DNA from 4 places in the Aeromonas veronii genome. Region 2 is predicted to be linked to each of the others. Evidence: predicted binding sites of a transcription regulator. Region 2 holds the regulator's gene; each other region holds the start of a gene.
What was found. The regulator sigma-54, encoded in region 2, starts transcription at its own class of promoters, with help from an activator protein. The targets are predictions, from matches to a motif close to TGGCACNGTTTTNGCTT.
Positions count from the first base shown of each region.

Region 1 (5,043 bases), 190 kb from region 2:
TTTGCAGCAACTGGGCGGCGCCGCGCAAGCCACCGAGGGGATTCTTGATCTCGTGGGCCAGACCGCGCACCAGCTCCTTGGCCGCCTGCTGCTGGGCATGTTGCTGCAGCTCCTGGCTTATCTTCTTCTGCTGATCGATCTTGCGCAGCTCCACCACCATCAGCCGCTGTTCACCGCTGCCCTGGGTGTCGGCCATGGGGCTGACGCTGATCTCCACCAGCCTGGGTTCCCCTTCCACCACCAGGGTCACTTCGCTGTCGGTGAAGCCTTGCCCCGAAATGAGGCACTGTTTGAATCGCTGCAGATCGAGGGAGATGTGTTCGAGCAGATAGGGCAGCTCTATGCCGATCAGGCGCCGCTCGCTGAGGGAGAGCAGCTGCTCTGCCGCCGGGTTGACGAATTGAATGCAGAGCCGCTCGTCCATCAGGATGACGGCGGTCAGCAGGTTGTCCAAGAGTGTCTTGGCGTTGTCCGAGCGGGTTGGCACTGGTTTCTCCCTAAAACGGTGCTGCTCACCGATTATGCACCGATATGGTGCATTGAGTTTACCCGCATCGGTGCATCACATCACCCCTAATCCGCTTTGGGGGTGGCCTTGGGAGCCGGATCCACCGTGGTTCTGTGCAGGTAAAAGGTGGTTGGCTTGGATTTAGCAAGGATCGTACCGTCTTTGGCGAGCAGCTCGAGCTGCGCCTGATGGGCGCCGCGATCGAGGTTCTCCACCCGGATTGCCAGGCTGTTATGGACCAGGGGGACGGCCTTGCCGTTGAGCAGCAGGCGCAGATCGAACTGTACCGGTGCCTGGGGATTGACCTCGGCCTGGAAGACGATGTTGCCCGTGTTGTCACGCAGGGTACTGCCTGGCTCGGGGGAGAGCAGCTCGACAGACAGCGTGGCGGCCGCCTGTGCCTTCTTGTCATCAACCCCGGTCAGATGATTGAAGTTGTCTACCTGCACCGAGTGGGGGGCGGTGCCGATGAGGGGGGAGACCCGAAGATCCAGCTCCTTGGCACTCTTGCCGGGAGGGGGAGCATCGGTGTAGTGGGTCACGCCGTTGGCATCGACCCAGGAGTAGACCCTGGCAGCCTGGGCGGCGAAAGGCAGCATCAGCAAGAGGCTCAGCATCCATGGCACTGTGTTCATCCATCTCTCCTTGACGGGGTTCAGCTTAATCCTATCAGAGAAAAAACGGCCAGACCGATTGTCGGAAATATGGGGCGGATATCGATCGATGGGCTGGCGGTTTCTTCCGTGAATGGCGCGTGTGCGGGCTGCCGGCCCACCATAAAAAAACCCGCCAGCTGGCGGGTTTTCATGTTGATGACGCAAGGACACCGATTAGACGGAGTAGTACAGCTCAAACTCCAGCGGGTGCGGGGTCATGCGTACGCGATCCACGTCCTGCTGCTTCAGCTCCAGGTAGGAGTTGATGAAGTCATCGCTGAACACGCCACCACGGGTCAGGAACTCGCGGTCTGCGTCCAGGGCAGACAGGGCTTCGTCCAGAGAGCCGGCAACGGTCGGCACTTCGGCGGCTTCTTCCGGCGGCAGGTCATACAAGTTCTTGTCCATGGCATCGCCCGGATGGATCTTGTTGATGATACCGTCCAGGCCGGCCATCAGCTGGGCGGCGAAGGCCAGGTAGGGGTTGGCTGCCGGATCCGGGAAGCGAACCTCGATGCGACGGGCTTTCGGGCTCGGCACCACCGGAATACGGATGGAGGCAGAGCGGTTGCGGGCGGAGTAGGCCAGCATGACCGGGGCTTCGTAGCCTGGTACCAGACGCTTGTAGGAGTTGGTGGTCGGGTTGGCGAAGGCGTTGATGGCCTTGGCGTGCTTGATGATGCCGCCGATGTAGTGCAGCGCCATCTCGGACAGACCGCCGTACAGGTCGCCGGCGAACAGGTTGACGCCGTTCTTGGCCAGGGACTGGTGGCAGTGCATGCCGGAGCCGTTGTCACCGAACATGGGTTTGGGCATGAAGGTAACGGTCTTGTTGTAGGCGTGGGCCACGTTGTGGATCACGTACTTCAGCACCTGCACTTCGTCCGCTTTCAGAGTCAGAGTGTTGAAGCGGGTCGCGATCTCGTTCTGACCGGCGGTCGCCACTTCATGGTGGTGCGCTTCGACCACCTGGCCCATCTCTTCCAGCACCAGACACATGGCGGCACGGATATCCTGGGAGGAGTCAACCGGTGCAACCGGGAAGTAACCACCCTTGACGAAGGGACGGTGACCCTTGTTGCCGTGCTCGTAGTCGGTACCGGAGTTCCAGGCAGCTTCTTCGGATTCGATCTTCACGAAGCTGTGGCCCATGGTGTTGGAGAAGGTGATGTTGTCGAACATGAAGAATTCCGGCTCCGGCCCGAACAGCACGGTGTCAGCGATGCCGCTGGACTTCAGGAAATCTTCGGCGCGCTTGGCGATGGAGCGCGGATCGCGGTCGTAGCCTTGCATGGTGGCGGGCTCGAGCACGTCACAGACGATGTTCAGGGTGGTCTCTTCAGTGAAGGGATCCAGCTTGGCGGAGGCCGGGTCCGGCATCAGCACCATGTCAGACTCATTGATGCCCTTCCAGCCGCCGATGGAGGAACCATCGAACATCTTGCCATCTTCGAAGAAGTCTTCATCGACCTGATGGGAAGGAATGGATACGTGCTGTTCTTTACCCTTGGTGTCGGTAAAGCGCAGATCAACAAACTTGACTTCGTGTTCCTGGATCAGGGCCAAAACGTTCTGGGCTGACATGCTAAGTAACCTCCGGTGTTAAAACTCTTTGGGTGAATGCGTCGTCATATTCACATAAGCCAGTATCGTGCCAAGTTTGTGACAGCTTGATTTCAGGGCATTTGCACCGTTTCAGGCTGTCGGGTCACCCGCTCTCGTGCAGTGTTGCGCCTCATAGTGGTGCAACCTTGGATCCTTTTGGTGCACCAATATGGTGCGCCAGCGTTCCAACCCCCATCTAAGCAGGCTTTTCAAACGGGGTCTATGATCCTGATCCCCTGTCGTGCACGAATGGTCTGCAATTCTGCTAGGCAGATCACAAAGGCGAGAGTACAATTAGCGCCCAATTTTACCCGGTGATTTGAGGCGAGAATGTTAGAGAATTTACGCAATATTGCGATTATTGCGCACGTTGACCACGGCAAAACGACTCTGGTTGATAAGCTGCTGCAGCAATCCGGCACTCTGGATCGCACCAGCGAAGGTCAGGAACGGATCATGGACTCCAATGATCTGGAACGGGAACGTGGCATCACCATTCTCGCCAAGAACACTGCGATCCGCTGGAACGACTACCGCATCAACATCGTTGATACCCCGGGTCACGCCGACTTCGGTGGTGAAGTTGAGCGCGTACTGTCCATGGTTGACTCCGTGCTGCTGCTGGTCGACGCCGTCGACGGCCCGATGCCGCAAACCCGTTTCGTGACCCAGAAGGCGTTCGCCCAGGGCCTGAAGCCGATCGTGGTCATCAACAAGATCGACCGTCCGGGTGCTCGTCCTGACTGGGTAATGGATCAGGTATTCGACCTGTTTGACAACCTGGGTGCCACCGATGAGCAGCTGGACTTCAAGGTTGTTTACGCCTCTGCACTGAACGGCTGGGCCACCATGGATCAGGACGTGCCGTCCGAGAACATGGAACCCCTGTTCCAGGCCATCGTCGACAACGTGGAAGCCCCCAAGGCTGACGCAGACGGTGGTTTCCAGATGCAGATCTCCCAGCTGGACTACAACTCCTACGTCGGTGTCATCGGTATCGGCCGTATCACCCGTGGTCGCGTCAAGACCAACCAACAGGTCACCATCGTCGGTGCCAACGGCAAGAGCCGTACCGGCAAGGTCGGTCAGGTGCTGGGTTACCTGGGTCTGTCCCGTACCGAAGTGGCCGACGCGCAAGCGGGCGACATCATCGCCATCACCGGTCTGGGCGAGCTGAAGATCTCCGACACCGTCTGTGACAACAACGCCGTCGAAGCCCTGCCGCCGCTCTCCGTTGACGAGCCGACCGTGAACATGACCTTCCAGGTGAACACCTCCCCGTTCGCCGGTAAAGAAGGCAAGTTCGTGACTTCCCGCAACATCCTGGAGCGTCTGAACCAGGAGCTGGTCCACAACGTGGCCCTGCGCGTGGAAGAGACCGAAGATCCGGACAAGTTCCGCGTCTCCGGCCGTGGTGAACTGCACCTGTCCATCCTGATCGAAAACATGCGTCGCGAAGGTTACGAGCTGGCCGTATCCCGTCCGGAAGTTATCCTGCGCACCGTTGACGGCGTTCTGCAAGAGCCGTTCGAAACCGTGACTGTCGACGTGGAAGAGATCCACCAGGGTTCCGTGATGGAGCAACTCGGTCTGCGTAAGGGCGAGATGACCAACATGACCCCGGATGGCAAGGGCCGTGTCCGTCTGGACTTCATGATCCCGAGCCGTGGCCTGATCGGCTTCCAGACCGAGTTCCTGACCATGACCTCAGGTACCGGCCTGCTGTACCACACCTTCGACCACTACGGTCCGCACAAGGGTGGCAGCATCGGTGAGCGTCAGAACGGCGTGCTGATCTCCAACGCCACCGGCAAGGCTCTGACCTTCGCCCTGTTCGGCCTGCAAGATCGTGGTCGTCTGTTCATCGGTCACGCGACCGAGGTGTACGAAGGCCAGGTGATCGGGATCCACTCCCGCTCCAACGACCTGACCGTCAACTGCCTGAAGGGCAAACAGCTGACCAACATGCGTGCCTCCGGTACCGACGAAGCCCAGGTGCTGACTCCGCCGATCCGCATGACCCTGGAACAGGCCCTCGAGTTCATCGACAACGACGAGCTGGTCGAGATCACCCCCAAGGCGATCCGTATCCGCAAGAAGCTGCTGACCGAGATGGATCGCAAGCGCGCCGGTCGTGCTTGATAGCTGTTCATCGACAGACCAAAGAGAGGCCTTATGGCCTCTTTTTTTATGGGCGCTTGCCCGGGTGCGAGCCACGCTGACGGGTCTGGGCTGCACGCAGGTGGCCAAATGGCCACCCTATCTGACACAATA
Region 1 is NZ_CP157875.1:228,781-233,823, forward strand. It holds gene glnL (nitrogen regulation protein NR(II)) at 1-487, opposite strand, end outside; gene ABNP46_RS01075 (DUF4124 domain-containing protein) at 574-1,143, opposite strand; gene glnA (glutamate--ammonia ligase) at 1,339-2,748, opposite strand; gene typA (translational GTPase TypA) at 3,100-4,911, shown strand.
Region 1: the regulator sigma-54 is predicted to act here: its motif matches at 2,805-2,821, upstream of glnA (glutamate--ammonia ligase).

Region 2 (5,043 bases):
CCGGCGAGAAGGGTGCCGAGGTGATGACCGCCTATGGCAGCCCGGCCACCTTCTTCCAGATCCTGGACAACGGCAAGCCGGTCAACGCCCATGGCAACAGCATCCGTTACGAGCTGAAGAACCGTCTGGTGACCATCACCGGCAACGGCCAGCTCAAGCAGGAAGACAGCCAGGTCAATGGCGACCTCATCCGCTACGACATCGTCAAACAGAAGATGATCGCCGAGAGCAAGGGGCCGACCCAGCGCGTCAAGACGGTGTTCCTGCCGGATCAGGTCGAGAATTTCGACAAGCCCGCCGAACAGAAGAAGTAGGAAACAACAGTCATGGCAGTGTTAAAAGCAGTGGGCTTGCAGAAGAGCTACAAGCGTCGCATGGTGGTCAGTGACGTCAGCCTGGAAGTGGGCACCGGCCAGATCGTGGGGCTGCTTGGCCCGAACGGAGCTGGCAAGACCACCTCCTTCTACATGATAGTGGGGCTGGTGCAGCGGGATGCCGGGCTCATCACCATCGACGATCAGGATATCAGCCTGCAGCCCATGCACATCCGTGCGCGCAACGGCATCGGTTACCTGCCTCAGGAAGCCTCCATCTTCCGCCGTCTGTCGGTGTTCGACAACCTGATGGGGGTCATGCAGACCCGCAAGGGACTGAGCAGCGAGGAGCGGGAGGACAAGGTCGAGCAACTGCTGGAAGAGTTCAACATCACCCACATCCGTGACAGCCTGGGTCAGAGCCTGTCAGGGGGGGAGCGCCGCCGGGTCGAGATCGCCCGGGCGCTGGCGGCAGAGCCGAGATTTATTCTGCTGGATGAGCCTTTTGCAGGGGTTGATCCCATTTCTGTCATCGATATCAAAAAGATCATCCAGCATCTGAAGGAACGTGGGCTGGGTGTGCTGATCACCGATCACAACGTTCGCGAGACCCTGGATGTGTGTGAGAAGGCCTATATTGTCAGCCACGGCAAGATGATTGCCGAGGGCGCACCGGTGGATATCCTCGCCGATGAGCAGGTCAAGCGCGTCTATTTGGGCGATCAATTCAGTCTATAGTAAGGGGGCATTCCCTCATTTTTGTTAGGTGACTGCCTCGCTGAACATAAGGATATCCCGACGTAGATGAAGCCGACATTACAGTTGCGTCTCGGTCAGTCCCTGACCATGACGCCACAATTACAACAAGCGATTCGTCTGCTCCAGCTTTCCACGCTGGAACTCCAGCAGGAAATTCAGCAAGCGCTCGACAACAACCCCTTGCTGGAGCAAGAGGAGAGCGAGGCGCAGGAAACCAGTCCGGTCGAAGTGGCCGATGCCAGTCAGCTGGATTCCAGTGACGCCATGGCGCAGGACAAGATGCCGGACGAGCTGCCCGTCGATACCACCTGGGACGAGGTCTACTCCGCCGGGACGGCCCAGAGCGCCGGCCCCATCCACGATGGAGAGGAGAGCGTCTATCAGGGGGAAACCACCGAGAACCTGCAGGACTATCTGTTGTGGCAGATGCGGCTGACGCCGTTCAGCGATCTGGATGCCGCCATCGCCCTCGCCATCATCGATGCCATCGACGAATCCGGTTATCTGACGGTTTCTCTCGAGGATATTCAGGCTGCAGTCAGCAGTGACGAGGTAGAAGTGGAACTGGATGAGGTCGAGGCCGTGCTCAAGCGGGTGCAGCATTTCGATCCGCTCGGCATCGCCGCCCGCTCCGTGCAGGAGTGCCTGCTGATCCAGCTTGGCCAGTATCCCTCCGATCTGCCCTGGCTCAACGAGGCACGGGAAGTGATCAGCGAGCACATGGATCTGCTTGGCAATCGTGACTATCGCACCCTGGCGCGCAAGACCCGGCTCAAGGAGAGCGACCTCAAGGAGGTGCTGGACCTTATCCAGCAGCTGGAACCCAGACCCGGCAACGGCGTCATCCAGAGCGAATCCCAATACGTGATCCCGGATGTGTCCGTGGTCAAGAAAGGCAGCAAGTGGGTGGTGGAGCTCAACCCGGATTCGGCGCCGCGCATTCGCGTCAACGAGACCTATGCGGCCATGGCCCGCAACGCGCGCAGCAGCACGGATACCCAGTTCATCCGCTCCCACCTGCAGGAGGCGAAGTGGTTCATCAAGAGTCTGGAGAGTCGTAACGACACCCTGCTCAAGGTGGCCAGCTGCATCGTCGAGCAGCAGCAGGGCTTCTTCGAATACGGGGAAGAAGCCATGAAACCCATGGTGCTCAATGACATCGCCGAGGCGGTGGAGATGCATGAATCGACCATCTCGCGGGTGACGACCCAGAAGTACATGCATACGCCCCGTGGCATCTTTGAACTGAAGTTTTTTTTCTCCAGTCACGTGAATACGGAAGGAGGAGGAGAGTGCTCATCGACCGCTATTCGCGCCTTGATCAAGAAGCTGGTGACGGCGGAAAACCCCGCCAAGCCGCTTAGTGATAGCAAGATCGCGGATTTGCTGGCCGAACAGGGTATTATGGTGGCGAGACGCACGATCGCAAAGTACCGTGAATCCTTGTTGATCCCGCCATCCAATCAGCGCAAACGCCTGGTTTAGGCAAACAAAAGGAAGACGTTATGCAAATTAACCTGACCGGACACCATGTCGAGATTACCGAAGCTCTGCGTGATTATGTGAACAACAAATTTGCCAAACTCGAGCGTCACTTTGACCATATCAACAACGTCCATGTGGTGTTGAGCGTCGAAAAACTGAACCAGATTGCCGAAGCCAAGCTGCATGTCAGCGGCGGTGAGGTGTTCGCCAACTCGGAGCATGCCGACATGTATGCTGCGATTGATACCCTGCTTGATAAACTGGACAGACAGATCATCAAGCACAAAGATAAATTAAATCAAAAATAACTATGCAACTTGAACACATACTGAGTCGGGACTGCACCAAGAGTGCGGTCCCCTGTACCAGCAAGAAACGCGCTCTCGAGATCATCAGTGAACTGGCCGCAGAGCGCCTCGGCACCTCCCGTCAGGTGTTGTTTGAAAGCCTGCTGGCGCGGGAAAAAATGGGCAGTACCGGGATCGGTGCCGGTATTGCCATTCCGCATGGCCGCATTGACGATGCCTTTGCGCCGACGGCTGTGCTGATGACCTTCTCCGAACCCATCCCTTTCGACTCGATTGACAATCAACCGGTTGACCTGCTCTTTGCATTGCTGGTGCCGGAAAGCGAGTGCAAGCAGCATCTCAAGACCCTTTCCCTGATGGCATCCAAGTTGGGTGACAAGGCCGTCTGCCGCCAGTTGCGCCAGGCGACCAGTGACGAAGAACTCTATCAGATCATGACCTCGGCCTGATGCCGGACAAGGCACAGCCAGGTTGGCGTGGGGGGACAAGATGCAATTAATCGTGGTAAGCGGTCGCTCGGGCTCCGGCAAGACGGTAGCCCTGCGGGTGCTGGAAGATCTGGGGTATTACTGCGTAGACAATCTGCCGGTCAATCTGTTGCCCCAGTTGATCGTCTCGGTGGAGAGCCAGTATGACAAGCTGGCGGTCAGCATCGACGTGCGCAACCTGCCCACCGAGCAGGATCGGCTGGAGAATCTGCTGGCCCAGGTACGCAGCGAGGGGCGGGTGGAATTCTCCAGCTTCTTCTTCGACGCCGACAACACTACCCTGCTCAAACGCTATGGCGAGAGTCGCCGGTTGCACCCCCTCTCTCGCAACAAGCTGTCGCTGGACGAGGCCATCCGGGAGGAGACCCACCTGCTGGCGCCCCTCTCTTCCAGTGCCGACCTGCGCATCGACACCACCAACCTCAGCATTCACGATCTCAGCGAGCTCATCAAAACCCGGGTGCTCGGCAAGAAAGAGAACGAGCTGGTGCTGGTGTTTGAATCATTCGGCTTCAAGTACGGCATCCCCAAGGATGCAGACTTCGTGTTCGATGCCCGTTTCCTGCCAAATCCCCACTGGATCCCCGAACTCAAGCCTTTCACCGGCCGGGATGAACCTGTGGCGAACTACCTCTCCAGCCAGACGGACGTCATGCTGTTCATCCAGCAGATCGAGAACATGCTGGGCACCTGGTTGCCCCATCTGGAACGCAACAATCGCAGCTATGTGACCGTGGGTATCGGCTGCACCGGTGGCCAGCATCGCTCGGTGTTCATCGCCGAACGGTTGGCGAGCGCGTTTCGCCTGCTCGGCAAGAACGTGCAGATCCGCCACCGCACCCTGGACAAGCGCTCGGCGCAGGTCTGACAGCTCAGAAGGATGCACAGATGACCGTTTCCGCCTCGGTAGAAGTCAAAAACAAGCTGGGTATTCATGCCAGACCGGCCATGATGCTGTTCGAACTGGTACAGGGCTTCGATGCCCATGTCCTGCTGCGCAACGAGGACGGGGTCGAGGCCGACGCGGACAGCGTGATCGGCCTGCTGATGCTGGACTCCGCCCAGGGCAAACAGGTAGAAGTGCAGGTGGAAGGACCGGAGGAGACGGAAGCCCTGGCCGCGGTGGTGGCGCTGTTCACCTCGGGCTTCAACGAAGAGTAGGCGCCCTCTGACTAGGCGCCGGTGCGAGCCAGTGCCTTGAAACCGGCGAAACTGCGACAGGCCAGCAAATTCTTGCTGGCTTTTTCGTTCATCAGGGCCAGGAAGAGATCGTAGAGGCCCATGGCCTCCTCATAGTCCGCCTTGGCGATGGCCAGCAGGAAGATGAGGGTGGCCGTCTCGCCATTGCCCCAGTCGATGCCCTGGGGGGCCAGCACCGTATAGACCAGGGTGCGCCTGGCCAGCAGGCCGAGGGAGTGGGGCAGGGCTATGCCGTCTCCCAGCATGGTGGAGACGATACGCTCCCGCTCCTGCAAGGATCCCCTGAACCCCGTTTCCACCTGCTCTTCCCTTTCCAGCTGATCGCAGACCCGTGTGAACAGGGCTGACTGGCTGATGGGTTCATCGATCACCATGAAATGGTCGGCGTCAAAGTACTTGTCGAGCAGGTAGGGGCGGGTGCGATCGACCAGTACCAGCTTGCCGAGCTGCTCCAACTGATATTGGGCCGGGAAGGGGGCCACCTGCACC
Region 2 is NZ_CP157875.1:423,721-428,763, forward strand. It holds gene lptA (lipopolysaccharide transport periplasmic protein LptA) at 1-314, shown strand, start outside; gene lptB (LPS export ABC transporter ATP-binding protein) at 327-1,052, shown strand; gene ABNP46_RS02055 (RNA polymerase factor sigma-54) at 1,119-2,558, shown strand; gene hpf (ribosome hibernation promoting factor) at 2,579-2,866, shown strand; gene ptsN (PTS IIA-like nitrogen regulatory protein PtsN) at 2,869-3,315, shown strand; gene rapZ (RNase adapter RapZ) at 3,356-4,222, shown strand; gene npr (PTS phosphocarrier protein NPr) at 4,243-4,515, shown strand; gene ABNP46_RS02080 (BglG family transcription antiterminator) at 4,527-5,043, opposite strand, start outside.

Region 3 (5,043 bases), 2.0 Mb from region 2:
ACGCTCCGACACCCGCATCTTGTTGTCACCGCAGGGCTCGAAGAACAGCCGCTTGCGCTCGGGGGAGAGGCCGCGCGCCAGCGCCAGGCTGTCATAGACCCCCTCCTTGCACTGGTTGAGCATGGTGCTGGAGATGTCTGTGCCGACGATCTGCACCCCGCCCGGCAGGGTACCCGGCCGTTTCACCTGCTGCTCCAGCGCCGTCATGGCGATGGAATAGGGCTCCTGCCCGGAGGAGGAGGCGGCAGACCAGATCTTGATGGGGCGGCCACTCTTGCCCAGCTCCGGGAAGATCTTGTCGCTGAGCAGCTGAAACGGATAGGTATCGCGAAACCACAGGGTCTCGTTGGTGGTCATGGCGTCCACCACGGCCATCTTCAGCTCCCGCTCCCGGATCCCCATGGAGCGGGTCACCAGTTCAGACAGACTCTCGATACCAAACTGAGTCATCAAGGGCGACAGACGACTCTTGACCAGATACTGTTTGTTGTCACCCAGCACGATCCCGCTCTGTTGCGCCAGAAAATTGCTGAATTGTTTGTATAAGTCGTCCGAAAGTGTCTTCATGCAGTTTTTTCTTCTTTATTAGAGTGCGCCTTGTACGGCCTTGGCCAATTCATCCGGCTGGAACTTGGCGATGAAGTTGTTTGCACCAACCTTCTGGACCATGGCCTGATTAAACACCCCACTGAGGGAAGTGTGCAGAATAACATGCAAATCCTTGAGTGCGGGATTGTTGCGGATCTCGGCGGTGAAGGTGTAACCGTCCATCTCCGGCATCTCGATGTCCGAGATGACCAGGGCAATCTGATCCAGGATGGGCCCCTGCTTGGCCATCTCCAGCAGCATGTTGAGGGCTTCGCGCCCATCCTTGGCCAGCACACACTGCACGCCGATGGCTTCCAGCGCCCGCTGCACCTGCTTGCGCGCCACCGAGGAGTCATCCGCCACCAGCACCGGGCGACCATGGGGATTGCGCTCCACGCTGGCGTCCACCAGCTCGGCACTCACCTCGGTGGAGACCGGCGAGATCTCGTTCAAAATCCGCTCCACGTCCAGGATCTCCACCAGCTCGCCGTCCACCTCGGTGACCGCCGTCATGTAGTTGATGCGCCCGGCGCCTTTGGGGGGCGGCAGGATGGATTCCCAGTTCATGTTGATGATGCGCTCCACCGAGTGCACCAGGAACCCCTGAATGGATCGGTTGTACTCGGAGATGATGATGAAGCACTTGGAGAGATCCTGGATCGGACGTTTACCCATCGCCATGCTGAGATCGATGACCGAGATGGTCTGGCCACGAATGTGCGCCACCCCGCGGATGCAGGAGTTCAGCTTGGGCATGACGGTCAGAGGCGGACACTGCAGCACCTCACGCACCTTGAAGACGTTGATGCCAAATCTTTGACGTCCGTTGAGACGAAACAACAACAGTTCCAACCGGTTTTGTCCCACTAGCTGGGTACGTTGATTGACCGAATCGAGAATACCCGCCATAAACACTCCCTAAAAACGCTGGCATTAATCATGCATATGTCTTCGCATACAGGCTGGCGTGCGTCAGACTCTTGTTGTCTGGGCGGCCAAATTCTGCAGCAAGCATAGTTAACTACGGTGATATACGTGAACAGCTTATCGACCGGCAAGCAAAAATGATTAGTAGACTTTTCCTCATCTTACTGCCCTTTGTCGGCCTCTCTCAGGCCCGGGCATCCGAGGTCACCCAATACCTGCAGGAGCAGGCACAGGAGTTCGTGCTCGGCCAGCTGGATATCCCCCTGGATGCCCAGGCCGAGGTGACTGCCGCCTCCATCGACGAGCGCCTCCCCTTGAGCCGCTGTGAAGAGGCCCTGACCCTCTCCTTCCCCAGCAAGATAGAGATCCGCCGCAACACCACTGTCTATCTCAAGTGCGAGGGGGACAAGCCCTGGGATCTCTATCTGCCGGTGCGGGTCAGCATCCAGAAACCCTATGTCACCGTGGCGGCCCCCGTGGCCAAGGGCGACATCCTGAGCGAGGGCATGCTGACCCTGGCCTACCAGGATCAAACCCTGATCCGTGGAGACTACTTGAGCGACACCGCTCCCCTCATCGGGGTGCGCAGCAAGCGGGAGCTCAAACCCGGCCAGCCCATCCGCCTCACCCAGGTGTGCGTGGTATGTAAGGGGGACCAGGTCACCCTCAGCGCCGAAAACAGCAGCATGCAGATCAAAACCATGGCCCGAGCCTTGCAAGATGGCAGCTTCGGAGACATGATCAGGCTCGTCAACATCCGCTCGGGCAGGCAGGTGCAAGGCAAGGTCGATGCCGTCGGCTCCGTGGTGGTCACATTCTGATTATTTTGTTAATGCCCGATTTTTTTTCTAAAGTTCTGACCGCCGTCACCGATAACCAGATAAGCGAACAGCAAAGCAGACGAAGGTAACCCTATGGCTATCAACAATATCAACAACTTGGCAAACAGCCGGCTGCAAAACAATGCAACCAGCGTCGCCAGCAAGTCTACGACTTCGGCCGAAGGCAGCCGCGCGACCCCCGTCAAGGCTGACTCTGTCTCCTTGACCAGCGAGGCACAGCAATTGCAACAGATGAGCAAAACCCTCAACACCGTCTCGACCGGTAACGAGAGCCGCGTCGAGAGCCTCAAGAAGGCCATCGCCAGCGGTGAATACAAGGTCGACAGCGAAGCCGTCGCCAAGAAGATGTTCAGCTTCGAAGCGGATCTGGATAAACGCCTCGGATGATGGACTTAGCCGAGCTGTTGCGCGCCCAGGACGACCATCTCTCCCAGATGCAAGGCGTGCTGGCGGAGGAATTTGATCTGCTCAAGCAGCACAGGGCGCTGGCCCTGCCAGCCTTGGCCGAGCGCAAGCAGCAACTGCTGGCTGCCATCGAAACCCTGGATCAGACCCTGGCCAAGCAGCCGGATCTGCGTCAGCAACTGAGCGCCTTCCCCGCGCAGTTGCAGGCCTTGCAAAGCAAACTGGATGCCTGTCAGGAACAGAACGATCTCAACGGTCGCCTGCTCGAACTCAGCATCATCTCCAATCGCCGTCTGGCCAGCTTCCTCAGCAAGCTCAGAGACAGCAACTCCCTGACCTATGACGCCAAGGGCAACACACGTTCGGGGACCCGCTCCCTCGGCATCAAGGCCTGATCGCCGCTCTCTTCTCGCTTTTCGTTACAACACCAGTCGCATCAGCTCGGCCCCATCGGCGCAGCCGTGAATGCTCAGGATGCCATCCTGATAGCGGCCATAACTTGCCGGCCACTCCCCTCGCGGAAAACAGATAGACCCCGGATTCACCAGCACCCGATCCCCTTCCCGCTTCAGCACGGGCAGATGGGTGTGGCCGCTGATGAACAGGCTGCCCGCAGGCAGGGGCACCGCCTGCGGCTGATAGAGGTGGCCGTGGCTCGCGAACCAGCGTCGCCCGTCCACCAGCAGCTGGTTGTAGGGGGCCGTGATGGGGAAATCGAGCAGCGTCTGATCCACTTCCGAGTCGCAATTGCCCCGTACCGCCATGATCTGCGGCGCCAGTTGATTGAGCCGCTCGGCCACCGCCGCCGGGGCATAGCCCTCGGGGACCGGATTGCGCGGGCCGTGATTGAGCAAGTCCCCGAGCAGCAGATAGTGATCCGGCTGCCAGGGGGCGAGCCGCGCCAGCGTTGTCTCCAGCGCAAGCAGGCTGCCGTGAATGTCGGAGATGATGGCGATCTTCATGGTGCGCTCCCTTCCTTTGCGACCGGCGGCTGGCTGAAGTAGAGATCCTTGGTGGCGATGGAACCCTTGAGATTGCTGCTCGGCAGGCCGCGCAGGGAGGGGTCCACCAGCCGCATCTGGTTGTAGTGATAGACGGGGATGACGGGCATCTCGTCCATCAGCATTCGCTCGGCCTGATGGTAGTAGCCGTTGCGGGCCTTGCCATCCAGGCTGTCCGCCGCCTGTTGCAACAGGGCATCGAAGGCGGGATTGCAGTAGCCGCTCTCGTTCTGGGGATCCTGGCAGCGGAAACTGCTGAGCATGGATGATGGTTCAACATAATCACCAAACAAAAATGAACGGGCCAGCATGAAATCACCGCTGTCCTTCGCCACCTGGTAGGCATTCCACTCCATGTTGTTGAGCACCACCTCCACCCCCAGCGGCTTCCACATGGCGGCCACCGCCAGCGCCAGCCGCTTGTGATTTTCCGAGGTGTTGTAGGTCAGGGTCAGCGTGAGGGGATGATCGCGGTTGTAACCCGCCTCGTTCAGCAAGGCCGCGGCCTTGGCCAGCCGCGTCGGCTGATCCAGGGTGGCGAGCTCGGAGCCGAGCGCCTCATAACCCGGCATGGCGGGCAGCAGGGACCAGGCCGGCGGCTCACCCTGGCCGCTCACCTTGTCGGTCAGCAAGCGGCGATCGATGGCCATGGCGAGGGCCTGGCGCACCCGTACATCCTGCAGCTCCGGGCGGCGCAGGTTGAAGGTATAGAGATAGGTGCCGAGCAGGGGCAGGCCCCAAATTCGCTCGGGGGTCGTCTCCTTGGTCTTCTGGTAGTACTCCAGCGCCACCTTGTTGGTGAGCTGGATCTCGCCCGCTTCGTAGCGCAGCCGCTCCGCATGCTGGGAGGCGAGCGGCAGGTAGGTGACCCGCTGGATGCGGGTATGGGCGTCGTCCCAATACTGGGCGTTGCGCTCGGCCTCTATCCGCTCGTTCGGCACCCAGTTCACCAACTTGTAGGCACCGTTGCTCACCAGCTTGCCGGGCTGGGTCCACTGCTTGCCAAACTGCGCGATCGCCTGCCTGTTCACCGGCACGAAGGGGCGCTGGCTGATGAGCTGCAGGAAATAGGGTACGGGCCGCTCCAGGGTCACCTTGAGGATCTGGTCGCTCTCGGCCTCCACCCCCAGGGCGTTCAGATCCAGAGCGCCGGCATAGATGGACTGGGCATTGTTGATACCGGTGGCCAGCAGCAGGCCAGCAGACGGGGAGCCCTGCGCCGGATCCAGCAGCCGCTGCCAGGCATAGACGAAATCCCGGGCCGTCAGCGGCTCACCGTT
Region 3 is NZ_CP157875.1:2,983,531-2,988,573, forward strand. It holds gene ABNP46_RS13705 (CheR family methyltransferase) at 1-567, opposite strand, end outside; gene ABNP46_RS13710 (chemotaxis protein CheV) at 586-1,497, opposite strand; gene flgA (flagellar basal body P-ring formation chaperone FlgA) at 1,731-2,336, shown strand; gene flgM (flagellar biosynthesis anti-sigma factor FlgM) at 2,430-2,744, shown strand; gene ABNP46_RS13725 (flagella synthesis protein FlgN) at 2,741-3,157, shown strand; gene yfcE (phosphodiesterase) at 3,182-3,724, opposite strand; gene ABNP46_RS13735 (peptide ABC transporter substrate-binding protein) at 3,721-5,043, opposite strand, start outside.
Region 3: the regulator sigma-54 is predicted to act here: its motif matches at 1,517-1,533, upstream of flgA (flagellar basal body P-ring formation chaperone FlgA).

Region 4 (5,043 bases), 110 kb from region 2:
CATAGGTGCATGGCAGGCAGGCCCATCACCCAGCCAGAAGACAACCTCTCCCAGCCAGGGTTCGGTCCGGGCGATACAATCGGCCTCCTCTCCCTCCAGCCAGATCAGGCGCCGCTCGCCACAAAGCGCAAGGGTGCGGCGTAGCTCGCTTACCTCTGATGGACTCATGAGGCGGCCGGATCACCGCTCTTGACGCGAGGCTCGAACATCTTCTCCCCCATCTGATCGATGAAGGTATGGGCTTTTTGCACCATGAAGCGCTCGGCATCCGCCGGGTTGACGAACAGATCGGAGCGGATGAACCTGTGAGTCAGCACCTCCCCATCCACCTCCCTGGTGATGCGTCCGGCCAGGCGGTACTGCCCCCCTTCCGCCATGGGCTCGGGATAGATGAGATAACCGGCGTACTCGGTCGGGGTCACCTCGACGGCGGGGGCCAGCTGGCTGTTGAACAGGGCACTGAACAGTTTCTTGAGCATCGTCGTCTCCTTTCTGATGGCCGCATTGTCCCCAAGGGGAGAATGGCTGGCAAGCGAGGGAGCTTATTACCAATCGGTATTTGCACTACGAACCATTCTCATTTAGATTTCCTCTCATTCCAGTATGAGGTCAGTAATATGTACGTGTGTTTGTGCCGCGGCATCACAGATACCCAGATCCGCAAGGCGGTGCAGACAGGCAAGACCGAATTCAGACAGCTGAAAGAGTCGCTGGAAGTGGGTGCCCAATGTGGCAAGTGTGTACGCATGGCCATGGAGATCATCGCCACCGAACGCAGCAAGATAGAATCGGATCAGGCTCCGCTCTACTACGAAGTGGCTTGATACCTGATTCCTCCCCTCTCTGATCCGTCAGCCGGATCCCTATACCCTCAGGCGAGTAAAATCGCCGGTTCTTCTATTGTCACTTTTCTGGACTAAGCTCTAGTGATCGCTGCCACTGGCACGAACATAAGGAGTAATGTCGATGAAAGGAGATCCCAAGATCATTGCCCACCTCAACAAGGTGCTGGCCAATGAGTTGGTGGCCATCAACCAGTATTTCCTCCATGCCCGCATCTATGATGACTGGGGCCTCAAGGGTCTTGGGCACAAGGAATACCACGAGTCCATCGATGAGATGAAGCATGCCGACGAACTGGTCAAGCGGGTACTGTTTCTGGAAGGACTGCCCAATTTGCAAGACCTGGGCAAGCTGCGCATCGGTGAGACGGTCGACGAGATGTTGCGTTGCGATCTCTCGCTGGAGATGGATGCCATCCCCGACCTGAAGGTGGCCATCACCTATGCCGAATCTGTCCATGACTACGTCAGCCGTGACCTGTTCCAGAAGATCCTGGAAGACGAGGAAGATCATGTGGACTGGCTGGAGACCCAGCTTGATCTCATCGATCGCATCGGTCTGGAAAACTACCAGCAATCCCAGCTGCACTCGGAGTCATCCTGAAGTGGAGATGGCATGACGCCGCGTCCCAACCCGCTTCGGCGGGTTTTTTCTCGCCTGTATCAGCACGGAATGCATGCCTCCGACGCAGCGGACAGGGCCATCATTGCGCGGCCCGCTGCTGGCAATACGTCGATATCCCAGGTCGCAAGCGTCGAGAAGATCACAGTTACGGTGCACGGCAAGACAGCGGGCGCCGCTTTCGATTAGGATACAGCCCTATTCCCATCACTTTGCTACGGATGACCCCATGGAACTGATCGCACGTGAGATGGCGCCCCACAAACGGGTAGCCCTGGTGGCTCACGACAACATGAAGGCCCCCTTGCTGAACTGGGTGCTGAGACGCAAGGAGGAGCTCAAGCTCCACCATCTCTATGCGACCGGCACCACCGGCACCCTGCTCGGCAAGCAGGCACAACTGCCCATCACCTGCCTCTTCTCCGGCCCCATGGGCGGCGATCAGCAGCTCGGCGCCCTGATCGCCGAAGGCAAGATCGACGTGATGATCTTCTTCTGGGATCCCCTCAACGCCGCGGCTCACGATCCGGATGTGAAGGCCCTGCTGCGCCTCGCGGCGGTGTGGAACATTCCGGTCGCCACCAACGAAGCGACCGCGGACTTCATCATGGACAGCCCGCACATGCAGCGCGCCTTCAGCGTGCAGGTGCCGGACTACGCTGGCTACCTCAAGGCAAGAACCGAGTAAGCGCCCCAGACAGCAAAAAGCCGGACAGTGTCCGGCTTTTTTATTCAAGATGCGTGAAACTCAGCGCTGGAAGCTCTTCTGGGCGAACTTGGGTCTGGCATTCATGATCTGCTCCACCTGCTCATCGCTCATCTTGCCGCGAGACAACCCCAGTACCTTGTAGGTGAGCAGCGGCCGTGCCGGCAGCGCGATCATCAGGGCGCGGATCTGGTTCTCGTCATCCTTCTCCCGCACCGGCTTGCCATAGGCATAGGTCAGCACCCCGGCATCCATCAGATTTTTGACGGCGGGCTCGGTGATCGGCAGGTTTATGACGCTCTTGCGCTGCAATACGAACTCGCGCAGTACCGCCTTCTCGTTGAAGTCGAGGAAGCCGATCATCTGGGCCAGTTGATCCTGCTGGCGGCGGGACTGCCACTCGTCACAGGCCCACTCCCAGAAGATCAGGAAACCCTGGCTGCAGAAATAGGAGATGGCGATCAGCATGCCGACTCCGAGCCAGGCCGCATGGGCCGTGGCCCACTGGCTGACGGCTCCTTTCATCAATCCCGCCGGGAACAGCAGGATGATGCTGCAGCAGAGCAGCAGCCAGACCATGAGCCAGTTGAGGCGGTTCAGCTGATAGAAATGTTGGATCCACCGTTTCATCGTTCATCCTTCCCAGAGCATTGTGGACAGTGGTCTACCCATAGCAATGACTGTGCCAAGGCTTGGAAATGAAAACGGGAGGCCTGAGCCTCCCGTTGAATCCATCTGAAAAAATGCGCTTAGAACTCCTGGAACCAGCGCTGGATCTGCTTGGGATCCTTGCTCTGGGTCAGGGAGAGCATCAGCAGGATGCGCGCCTTCTGCGGATTCAGGGTGCCGGCGGCCACGAAGCCGTACTTGGCATCGTCGATCTCCGCATCCAGAGTGGTGGCGCCGGTCGGCACGCGGGCGGAGCGCACCACCCGGATGCCGTCCTCGCTCGCCTTGGCCAGGGTATCGAACAGGGTGTGATAGAGGTTGCCGTTGCCCACCCCGGCGCTGACGATGCCGTCAAACTTGGCGTCCACCATGGCTTTAGCGGGCAGGTCGGTGGCATTGGCATAGTTGTAGACGATGCCGACCTGGGGCAGCTTGTCCAGCTTGCTCACGTCGAACGGGGTCTTGCTGGTGTGCAGGCGGGCCGGGCTGCGTTGATAGTCGATCTTGCCGTTGTGGATGTAGCCGAGCGGGCCGAAGTTCGGGGCGGCAAAGGTCTGCACCCCAGTGGTATTGGTCTTGGTGACGTCACGGGCATCCAGCACGGTATCGTTCATGGCGACCATGACGCCACGCCCCCTGGAGCTTGGGTCCGAGGCGGTGACCACGGCGTTGTAGAGGTTCAGCGGACCGTCGGCACTCATGGCGGTGGAGGGACGCATGGCGCCGACCAGCACCACCGGCTTGTCGCTCTTGACGGTGAGATTCAGGAAGTAGGCGGTCTCTTCCATGGTATCGGTGCCGTGGGTGATGACGATGCCATCCACATCATCCTTGGCCAGCAGCTCGTTCACCCGCTTGGCCAGCTTGAGCCACACCTCGTCGTTCATGTCCTGGGAACCGATCTTCACCACCTGCTCCCCCTGCACCTCGGCCACGTTCTTCATCTCGGGCACGGCGGCGATCAGGGTCTCGATGGCCACCTTGCCGGCCTCGTAGTTGGACTGGGTGGCAGACTGGCCCGCCCCGGCGATGGTGCCACCGGTCGCCAGTATGTGCACGCTGGGCAGGGCCATGGCCAGGGGGGAAAGGGTCAGGCCGAGTACGGCGGCGAGCAGGGTCTTGCGGATAGGGAGGGTCATGCTGCAATCCTTCTGATGGGTTGATTGCAGCATTTTTATGCTTTTTAAAACGGATTTAAGTGATCATTCTCACCAATAAAAACAAGTAAACAGAATATTGGTCTGTTTTATACCTATATAGCGTTAGTTCACTCTACCGAGAAACCCTTGGCCTCGATCAGCGCGATGATCTCGGCCTTGCTGAGGGTGCTCTCCACCACGGCCTTGCTGCTGTCGAAGTCGACCTTGGCCTGCGTTACCGCGCTCTGGGCCAGCAGGGCTTTTTGCAGGCTGGCGGCGCAACCGCCACAGGACATGCCGGATACGGTGAGTTCAATAGCCATATTCTCTCTCCTCTCGTGAATGTGATCCCAGCCTAAAGCTGCCGCCAGCGGCAAGGTCAAGCGTCAGCGCGCGACTACGGATTCACGCACCAGCAGGCGGCCGTGGAACTTCAACTGCTCGTCTGCGGGGAGCAGGCGCTGGGCCAGCTGGGCCTGCAGCAGACGTACGCACTCCTGCGCCAGACGTTCGCTCGGGTACTCGATACAGGTGAGCGGCGGGGTCAGCTGATCCGCCAATGGGGATCCCTCCAGGCTCATCACGGAAACGTCCTGCGGAATGCTGAGGTTGAACTCTCGCAGCAGGCGCATGGCATCGGCGGCCAGGGTATCGCGCTGCACGATGAGTGCGGTGAAGGGCAGATAGCGGTTGAGCAGACCGAGCAGGGCTTGCTGGTTGCCGGTGCCGTCGATCACCAACTGGCTGTTGTAGGGCAGAGACTGCTGTTGCAGCGCCTGCTGATAGCCCTGGATGGCATGCTTTCCGGCGGGTGAGTGTTTGTCATCGAGCATCAGCACCAGCTGACGATGCCCCTTGCCGAGCAGGAAACGGCAGGCGCTCTCGGTGGCGAAAGTCAGGTCATAGCAGAGATTGAGGTTGTCCGAATCGGTGACACCATCGAGCTGGATCAGTCGCTCATCCGCTTGCAGCGCCTCTTTGGCACCGATCACCAGCACGCCGTCACAGCGGCCTCCCAGCAGCTCGTCGACCGCTTGCTGCTGTTGGGACAGCCCTTCGGCGAAA
Region 4 is NZ_CP157875.1:529,481-534,523, reverse strand. It holds gene ABNP46_RS02595 (tRNA(Met) cytidine acetyltransferase TmcA) at 1-168, opposite strand, end outside; gene ABNP46_RS02590 (HlyU family transcriptional regulator) at 165-479, opposite strand; gene ABNP46_RS02585 (bacterioferritin-associated ferredoxin) at 618-824, shown strand; gene bfr (bacterioferritin) at 967-1,446, shown strand; gene ABNP46_RS02575 (methylglyoxal synthase) at 1,694-2,152, shown strand; gene ABNP46_RS02570 (superinfection exclusion B family protein) at 2,213-2,800, opposite strand; gene ansB (L-asparaginase 2) at 2,920-3,978, opposite strand; gene ABNP46_RS02560 (heavy-metal-associated domain-containing protein) at 4,107-4,301, opposite strand; gene ABNP46_RS02555 (LacI family DNA-binding transcriptional regulator) at 4,365-5,043, opposite strand, start outside.
Region 4: the regulator sigma-54 is predicted to act here: its motif matches at 2,842-2,858, upstream of ABNP46_RS02570 (superinfection exclusion B family protein).